DNA from 2 places in the Streptomyces kaniharaensis genome. Region 1 is predicted to be linked to the other one. Evidence: riboswitches for the same ligand, from Rfam matches in the RefSeq annotation. Region 1 holds a riboswitch; the other holds the start of a gene.
The links. A riboswitch is a leader RNA that binds a small molecule or an ion and turns the genes downstream of it on or off. The one in region 1 is predicted to bind magnesium.
Positions count from the first base shown of each region.

Region 2: linked by a shared signal. The riboswitch ahead of F7Q99_RS02530 (NRAMP family divalent metal transporter) and the one ahead of F7Q99_RS01910 (magnesium transporter MgtE N-terminal domain-containing protein) in region 1 are both predicted to bind magnesium.

Region 1 is NZ_WBOF01000001.1:418,899-423,307, reverse strand. Features, by position in the region: gene F7Q99_RS01915 (NRAMP family divalent metal transporter) at 1-879, opposite strand, end outside; gene F7Q99_RS01910 (magnesium transporter MgtE N-terminal domain-containing protein) at 876-2,243, opposite strand; M-box (ykoK) riboswitch at 2,541-2,719, opposite strand; gene F7Q99_RS01905 (3-hydroxybutyryl-CoA dehydrogenase) at 2,975-3,841, opposite strand; gene aceB (malate synthase A) at 3,868-4,409, opposite strand, start outside.
Region 2 is NZ_WBOF01000001.1:565,655-570,063, reverse strand. Features, by position in the region: gene F7Q99_RS02540 (YncE family protein) at 1-307, opposite strand, end outside; gene F7Q99_RS02535 (BlaI/MecI/CopY family transcriptional regulator) at 573-944, opposite strand; M-box (ykoK) riboswitch at 1,143-1,316, shown strand; gene F7Q99_RS02530 (NRAMP family divalent metal transporter) at 1,678-3,321, shown strand; gene F7Q99_RS02525 (YoaK family protein) at 3,484-4,161, shown strand; gene F7Q99_RS02520 (hypothetical protein) at 4,203-4,409, opposite strand, start outside.

The DNA of each region.
Region 1 (4,409 bases):
GGTGCCGCCGATCGCCGCGGCGGTGGCGATGATGATCGTCAGGCTGATCAGGCAGGCGAACACCGCGCCGAGGACGGCGTCGGCCCGGATGAGCTTGTAGTCGGCGGGCTTGGCGCCGCGGTCGACGACCCCCGCGGCGGCGTAGAACTGCATGTAGGGGCTGACGGTGGTGCCGATGAGGGCGACGGCCAGCAGGATGAAGTCCTTGCTGGGTTCGAGGTGCGGGACGACCAGGTGCTCGCCGACCTGGCCCCAGTCGGGGTGGCCGAGGACCATGGCGACGGGGTAGGCGAAGAAGGCCAGCGACATGACCAGGAAGATGCGCTCGGCCCACTTGTAGGAGCCGAACAGCACCAGCGACCACAGCAGGACGGCGGCCGGCGGGATGACCGCCCACTTGGGCATGCCGAGCAGTTCGAACGCGGCGCCGATCCCGGCGAACTCGCTGACCACCAGACCGGTGTTGGCCAGCAGCAGGCAGAAGACGGCGAGGGCGGTCAGGCGGAGGCTGAACTGCTCGCGGATCAGCGCGCCCAGGCCCTTGCCGGTGTGGGCACCGAGCCGGACGGCCATCTCCTGCACCATGACCAGGGCGACGGTGACCAGCACCATGAAGAACAGCGTGCCGTAGGTGAACTGGGAGCCGGCGCTGGCGTAGGTGGCGATGCCGGCGGCGTCGTTGCCGGCGTTGGCGGCGACCAGGCCGGGGCCGGCGATCATCGCGACGGCGGCCAGCCGGCGGATGCCTCTACGGCGGCCGGAGGGGCCGGAGGAGCTGACGGGGACGGACGGGGAGGCGGCGGCGGACGCCACGGGCTCCGGGGCGCCTAGATCGGGTCGGGTGGCGAGATCCGGGCCGGTGCCGAGGTCGCGGGTCACTTGAGGAGCCTCCGGAAGTGCAGGCGCCCGCGCTCGGGCAGCAGCGTGTCGAGGATGTCGTCGGCCAGGACCCGGCCGAGCGGGCGCCCGGTGTCGTCGACCACGAGCAGGGAGCTGGCCCGGGCGGCGACCAGGTGGTCGGCGGCCTCGGCGAGTCGGGTGTCGGGCCGTACGGTCACCGGCGGGCCGAACTGGGCCAGCCAGGCGACCAGATCGCCGACCACCGCGCTGTCCTCGGCCACGGCCAGGTCGAACAGCGGGATGTCGCCGACCAGGCGGCCGTCGTGGTCCAGCACGGCGACCGCGTCGATGTCGGTGCGGTGCTCGGCCTGCGCGGCGAGCTCCGCCCGTACCTGGGCGACCGTGTGCGCGGGGCCCGCGGTGACCAGCAGTGTGGTCATCGCACCGCCGGCCGTGCCCTCGCGGTGGGTGAGCAGGGAGCGCAGCTCGGCCGCCTCGGGCTCGGGCATCCGGGCCAGCAGGGTCTCGCGCTCGCCCGGGTCGAGGTCGCGCAGGGCGTCGGCGGCCTCGTCGGGCTCCATCTCGTCGACCAGCCGCGCGGCGTGCTCGGGCGGCGCCTCGCGGAGCAGGTTCTCCAGCTCGGCGGGCTCCATCTCCTCCAGCGCGTCGGCGGCCTGCTCCGGCTCCAGCCAGCCGAGCAGCTGCTGGCGCTCGTGGCGGCCGAGGTCCTCCAGGATGTCGGCGAGGTCGGCCGGGCGCAGCCGGTGCAGCGCGGAGCGGGAGGCGCGCAGCTGTACCTCGGCGGGCCCGTGGGTGGCCTGCTCGCCGAAGGGGGCGATGGACTGCCAGTCCAGGACGCGGTCCGGGGTGGGGCGGATCTGCCAGCGGCGGGGGCCGAGGCGGCGCAGCAGGGTGGGCAGGGAGACGTCGACGCCGACCAGGACGGTGCGGGCGGCCAGCGGCGCCAGGTAGAGGTCGGCGGCGCGGGTGACCTGGACGCCGTCGACGTCGACGAGCTGGTGGTCCATCACATCGCGGGCGAGCAGCACCTCGCCGGGTCTGCGGTTGAACTCCCGCAGGTCCACGCGGGCGGTCCGCAGCCGTACCTGCCCGGTGAGGATCCGGTCGACGGCGTCGGCGGCGATGAAGGCGCGGCGACGGCCTATTCGGATGATCAGACCGGTGACCGGCGGGTAGGGCTCAGGCCCGTAGAGGCGGGCGACCACGTCGACTACGCGGCCCACCTCCTCGCCGGCCTGGTTGGCGACCGGGCCGCCGACCAGCCCGGCCAGCGACACGAGCGACGATCGGACGGTTCGGGTGACGGTGCTCCGGCGCTCGGCGGCGACCGTGCGGTCGCGCAGACGCGCCGTGGCGGACGTGAACAGGGTGGTGGCAGCCACGATGAAGACCCCCTCGCCCCGGCAGTGCGGGGCATCGGGCCGCCCGGCGGCGCGCCATGTCGAGCCCTGACCAAAGAAACGCTTCCGGGCCCACGCCAAGGAACCCCGCACGAGGCGGGACGGGCGGACCGGATCGGTCAGGGAAGGAGGAGGCGCCTCGGGCGGCGGAAGGACGGCGAGGACGACACGGGAATGGGCCGACTATGGCCAGGACTTCCGTCCATCACGCCTCCTCCCGATCTCGGCCGCGAGTCCGACTCGCGGCGGCACGGCAAGGGGAGTCCGACATCACCGCCCGGCACACCCCCACTCGTCAGAGCTTTGGCACTCCACGGCGTATCCCTGGTCGATCACGACGGGAAGCCACTTGGGATCACCCCTTGAGCCGGGGAGACCTGTCCTGATCCGGAGCGTCTCTCGACGGGTGGGATCAGTGGCCTGTGTCCGTGAAGACGCCTCACCGAACGAGGTGCCTGTTCAAATCCGCACCAGGATAGACCCCTGGCGCCCTTCCGGCGTAATCCTTGACCGGGCCTTGACCGTGGTCTGGCCAGTGGGGGAGCCGCCGGGCGCACGTCGGGGCCCGGCCGTGGTGCTGCGGCGGGCCTCGCTCCCTCGCCGGGGCGGGACATGGCGATGCGTCATGTTCTCGCCGGCACACCCGGCGGGCAACGGCCATGCCCCGGCCCTCCGCGACGGGAGCCGGGGCATCGGTGGGGCGGCGATCGGGGTCACACCCCGCCGTGGGGGTGGAACCCGCGCCCGGTCTTGCGGCCGAGGTGGCCGGCCTCGACCATGCGGGAGAGCAGCGGCGGCGGAGCGTGGAGCGGCTCCTTGTACTCGTCGTACAGGGACTTCGCGATCGCCTCGACGGTGTCCAGCCCGATGAGGTCGGCGAGTTGGAGCGGGCCCATGGGGTGGGCGCAGCCGTGCACCATGCCCGCGTCGATGTCCTCGGGGCTGGCGTGACCGGCCTCGGCCATCCGGATCGCCGACAGCAGGTAGGGGATGAGCAGGGCGTTGACGACGAAGCCGGCCCGGTCACGGGAGCGGATGACGCGCTTGCCGAGGACGTCGCGGGTGAAGCGCTCGACCCGGTCGAGGACGGTCGACTCGGTGTGCAGGGAGGAGACCAGCTCCACCAGCGGCATGACCGGGGCGGGGTTGAAGAAGTGCAGCCCGAGGACGTGCGAGGCGCGTCCGGTGGCGATGCCGAGCCGGGTGAGCGGGATGGCGGAGGTGTTGGTGGCGAGGACGGCGTGGTCGTCGGCGAGGATCTTGTCCAGGGTGGCGAGCACGTCGGTCTTGACGCGTTCGTCCTCGACGACGGCCTCGACGACCAGCTGGCGGTCGGCCAGGGCCTCCAGGTCGTCGGCGAACAGCAGGTGCGCCCAGATGTCCGCACGGTTGGTCGGGTTGATGCGGCCGCGGTCGACCGCGCGGTGCAGGGAGTGGTCGATGCGGGTGCGGGCGGCCCGGAGTGCGGCCGGGTCGTGCTCGCAGACGATGGTGTCCAGCCCGGCGCGGGCGAAGACCTCGGCGATGCCGGAGCCCATCTGGCCGGCGCCGACGACGGCGACCCGTCGGATCTCGTTCATGGCAGTGCCTTCCGTGATCGGGCGGCTCAGGCCGCGGTGCGGACGCGGACGAGGTGGCGGGCGTACGCGTCGGTGGTGAGGAAGGCGGGCAGCTCCGGGCCGAGGGCAGTGTCCTCCAGGACCCGCACCGCGTCGTCCACCGACGCCGGGTCGGCTCCTTCGAGGAGCAGCGTGGCCCGCTCCCGGTCGATCAGCCGCCGCACCATGTCCGGGGTGACGAGCGAGCCGCCGCTGAGCCGGGTGCAGTGGTGCTGCCACTGCCAGATCTGGCAGCGGGCGATCTCGGCGGTGGCGACGTCCTCCATCAGTCCGAGGACGGCGACCGCGCCCGTGCCGCCGAGCCATGCGGTGAGGTAGCGCAGCGCGACGGCGACGTTGGAGCGCAGGCCCTGTTCGGTGGGCAGACCGACGGAGAGCCGGTGGACGGCCAGCAGGTCGGCGGCGGTGACCTCGACGTCCTCCCGGGTGCGCTCCAGCTGGTTCGGGCGGTCACCGAGGACGGCGTCGAAGGCGGTGCGGCAGGTGTCGACGAGGCCGGGGTGGGCGACCCAGGAGCCGTCGAAGCCGT
Region 2 (4,409 bases), 150 kb from region 1:
CCGGGCTGAGCGCCGAGGCGACGTAGAACTGGGTGGCGCCCAGGGCGACTCGCCCGGTGACCGCACCGGTCTGGGTGTCGACCGTCTTCACCACGAGCGTGTTGTCGGCCTCGGCCACCACGACGTAGGCCTTGGTGCCGTCCGGGCTGACGCTCGGCTGGGCGTTCATCTTGCCGACCGCGATGACGCCTTCGGTGCCGGAAACCGCCTCGACGGCCTGGGCGGTGGTGCCGGTGAGGGCCAAAGCGGCCGCGGCGGCGATCACCGCGGTCCAGCGGGCAGCCTTCACACGCGTGTACGTGGACATCGAATCCCCCATTTCGCACCGCACGTTGCGGTGTCGAGGGCAGGCTAACCGATCGAGCTGACGTTCTGACGAGCAGTCAGTGAGCGAACCTGTGCCCGGAAAGCCGCTGGTCACGGATGCGGTGCGCATGCCAACAGGTGCGGCAGCAGTGGTAGCCCCAACACTGGCACCCGCCAGGCGAGTTGGGAGTTCCGCCGGGCGGGCTCGGAGTCGGTCGGCCGGTGCACCCGGGCGCGGCCAGGTAGGGGCCCGAGCAGGGCGAGGGTCACCGGCCGTCGTCCCGGGCCTTCACCTGCTCCAGCGCGGCCAGCAGCGCAGTGGCCTCGTCCCCGCTCATCCGGTCGACGAAGTGCAGCAGCGCGCCCGTGCGGTCCGGGGTGGTCTCCAGCGCCTGGTGCATCAGCTGCGCGGTGTACGCCTCCCGGGTGCAGGTCGGCTCGTACACCCAGGCCCGGCCGACCTTGTCGCGGCGCAGCCAACCCTTGGTGTGCAGGATGTCCGCGACCGTGGTGACGGTGGTGTACGCGACCGGCCGCTGCCGGCGGAGGTCGTCGACCACCTCGCGCACCGTGGCCGGCCGGCCCCAGGACCAGAGCCGGTCCATGATCTCGGCCTCCAGATCGCCGAACCCGCGCAGCACTGCCCGAACTCTCCCTCGCCGACCCCCGCTGGAACCCGCCCATCGTACGGCGCGGGTACTCGCGCCCGCCCTCGGGGCCGAGGGCGGGCGGTCGAGGACACGCGTGTTCGGTCAAGGTTCTACAAAGGTGTCGAAGATGAGCGGAAAAGCCGCCCGGGCCGACTCCGGGAGCGTCTATGCTCTTCGAGGTTTGAAAAGGCACCTCGTTCGGTGAGGCGTCTTCACGGACACAGGCCACTGACCCGACGACGTCGAGAGACGCCCAGGTTCAGGACAGATCCTCCCGACCTAAGGGTTGATCCCAAGTGGCTTCCCCCGCACGGGGATCACGCCGTGAAGTGCCAAAGCTCTGACGAGTTGGGGTGTGCCGGTCCGCAGGGGCCGGTCCGCTCCTTGCCGTGTCGCGACGCGGCGCACAGACGGTGCGCCCCCGGCCGGGAGGAGGTGAGAGGCATGGACTGTAGTAGTCCGGGCCACAGTCGCCCCTCTTCCCGCATGCTCTCGATCACCTCCGGCACGCGGTAACAACCTCTCCTGCGCGTTCACTCCGACGCTGCGTCCCGCGCTCGACCGCGCCCTGACGCAAGCCGTCCGACGCATCGTCATGCCCGCACGCCCCCGCGACCCGTCCGCGCGCCGCCGTGCGGTCCGACGCCGTGCGCCCGCAGGGGGGATCGCTGCTGCGTGCCCCCCGACACCCCCTCAAGGAAGGGGGGAGGGAGGCTCCATCATGACCAACCTGACCCTGGACCCGACAGTTCACGCCGCTCCCACCGCAGTGCTGGACGACGCGCACCTCGGCGACATCAAGGGTGCGCTCGGCACCATCCGGCTCGACGACGACGCTCCGCGCCAGGGACTCTCCGCCCGGTTCAGGACGCTGCTCGCGATCATCGGCCCCGGACTGATCGTCATGGTCGGCGACAACGACGCCGGCGCCTTCGCCACCTACGGCCAGGCCGGCCAGAACTACGGCACCCACCTGCTGTGGACGCTGCTGCTCCTCGTCCCGGTCCTGTACGTCAACCAGGAGATGGTGCTGCGCCTGGGCGCCGTCACCGGCGTCGGCCACGCCCGCCTGATCCTGGAGCGCTTCGGCAGGTTCTGGGGCGCGTTCAGCGTCATCGACCTGTTCCTGCTGAACGCGCTGACGCTGGTCACCGAGTTCATCGGCATCACGCTGGCGGCCGGCTACCTCGGCCTGCCCAAGGCGCTGTCCGTCGTCCTCGCGGCGGCGATCATCATCGCGTCCGCGTTCACCGGCTCGTTCCGGCGCTTCGAACGCGTCGCGATCGGCCTCTGCGTCGGCTCGCTGCTCCTGGTGCCGGTCTACTTCATGATCCACCCGCCGGTCGGCCGCATGGCCGAGGACTTCGTCGTCCCGAACATGCCCGGCGGCACCGGTGAACTCTCCACCGTGATGCTGCTGATCATCGGCATCGTCGGCACCACCGTCGCCCCGTGGCAGCTGTTCTTCCAGCAGTCGTACGTCATCGACAAGCGCATCACCCCGCGGTTCATGAAGTACGAGAAGATCGACCTGTGGATCGGCATCGCGGTCGTCGTGATCGGTGCCGCCGCGATGATGGGCTTCACCGCCGCCGCCTTCGCGAACACCGACGGCTTCGGGCAGTTCACGGACGCGGCCGGCGTCGCCCGGGGCCTGGCCGACAAGGCGGGCAAGGCCGCCGGCGTGCTCTTCGCCATCGCCCTGCTGGACGCCTCGATCATCGGCGCCTTCGCCGTCTCCCTCTCCACGGCCTACGCGATCGGAGACGTGTTCGGCATCAAGCACTCGCTGCACCGCGGCGTCGCAGGCGCCAAGGGCTTCTACGCCGTCTACGCGGGCCTGGTGGCCGTGGCCGCCACCATCGTGCTGATCCCCGGCTCGCCGCTCGGCCTGCTCACCACGGGCGTCCAGACCCTGGCCGGCGTGCTGCTGCCCTCCGCCTCGGTCTTCCTGCTCCTGCTCTGCAACGACCGGGACGTCCTCGGCCCCTGGGTGAACGGGCCGCGGACCAACGCCTTCACGGCCGCCGTGGTCGGCGTGCTGGTCACCCTGTCGATCATCCTGACCGCCTCCGTGCTCTTCCCCGACATCAGCGCGGACGCGATCCTCACGATCATGGCCGTCTGCGGTGTCCTCGGTGTGCTGGCGGCCGGGTACGCCTTCCTCCGCAACCGCACCGCGACGAAGGAGGACCCGATCGACCGCACCGGCCGCGACGGCTGGCGGATGCCCCCGCTGGAGACCCTGGCCCGGCCGGTCGTCTCCACCGGCTACAAGATCGGCATGGGCGCGCTGCGCACCTACCTGCTGGTCGCGATGATCCTCGTGGTCATCAAGATCGTCCAGACCGCCATGGCCGGCTGAGCCACCGGACGCACCTCGGCGGACGGGTGGAGGGCTCGCCGCCCGTCACCCGTCCGCATCGTTCGTCCCGTCGTGATCCCGAACCCGAAGGACAACGGCCGTCCCGCGCGCGCCCGAGGACGTAGAACGGAAGGGCCGTCACACCCCCGACCGGGAGGCCCGATGCTTACACCCGACCCCAAGCACGGGCCGCTCGTGCCCATGCTGCTGGTGCTCACCTTCATCACCGGAGTGGTGGACGCGGTCAGCTACCTCACGCTCGGCCACGTCTTCGTCGCCAACATGACCGGCAACGTGGTCTTCCTCGGCTTCGCCCTGGCCAACGCCGCCAACCTCTCGGCGACCGCCTCGCTCGCCGCCCTCGGCGCCTTCCTGCTCGGCGCCCTGGCCGGCGGCCGCCTCGCCGAGCGGCTGCCCGACCACCGGGGGCGGCTGCTCCGGGCGGCGGTCGCGTCCGAGGCGGTGCTCGTCGCGGCGAGCACCGTCCTGGCGGCGGTGGCCGGGCACACCGCCGACCCGGTCCGCTACACCCTGATCGGGCTGCTCGGCACGGCGATGGGCGGCCAGACCGCCGTGGCGCGCTCGCTCCGGGTGCCCGACCTGCCCACGACCGTGCTCACCAGGACCATCACCGCCCTCACCGTCGAGCGCACCGGCGCGCGGCGGTTCGCCTCCGCGGTGTGGATGTTCACCGGCGCTCTGCTGGGCGGACTGCTCGTCCTCCATGCGAACGTCTCGACGGCCCTGGCCCTCGCCCTGGCCCTGCTGGTCACCGTCGCCGTCCTCCTCCGCCGCCACTGCCGCACCACCCCGGCCTGGGCGCACCCGGACGGTGCGTGAGGCGGACGTGGCCGGCGCGCTCGCGCTTACGGGTGGTCGACCTACGGGTGGTCGACCTCCTTCATCGCCGTCACCCTCCCCTGCCCGTCCCGGTGGATCGTGAAGTACGGGGCGCCCGCCAGCTTGTAGCCGGGCAGTTCGGCGGGCGTGATGGTGCGCTCCTTCGCTCCCTTGCCGTTCGCCGTCTTCCCGTTCGTGCCCTTGCCGTTCGCACTCTGCCCGTTCGTGTCCTGCCCGTTCGCACTCTG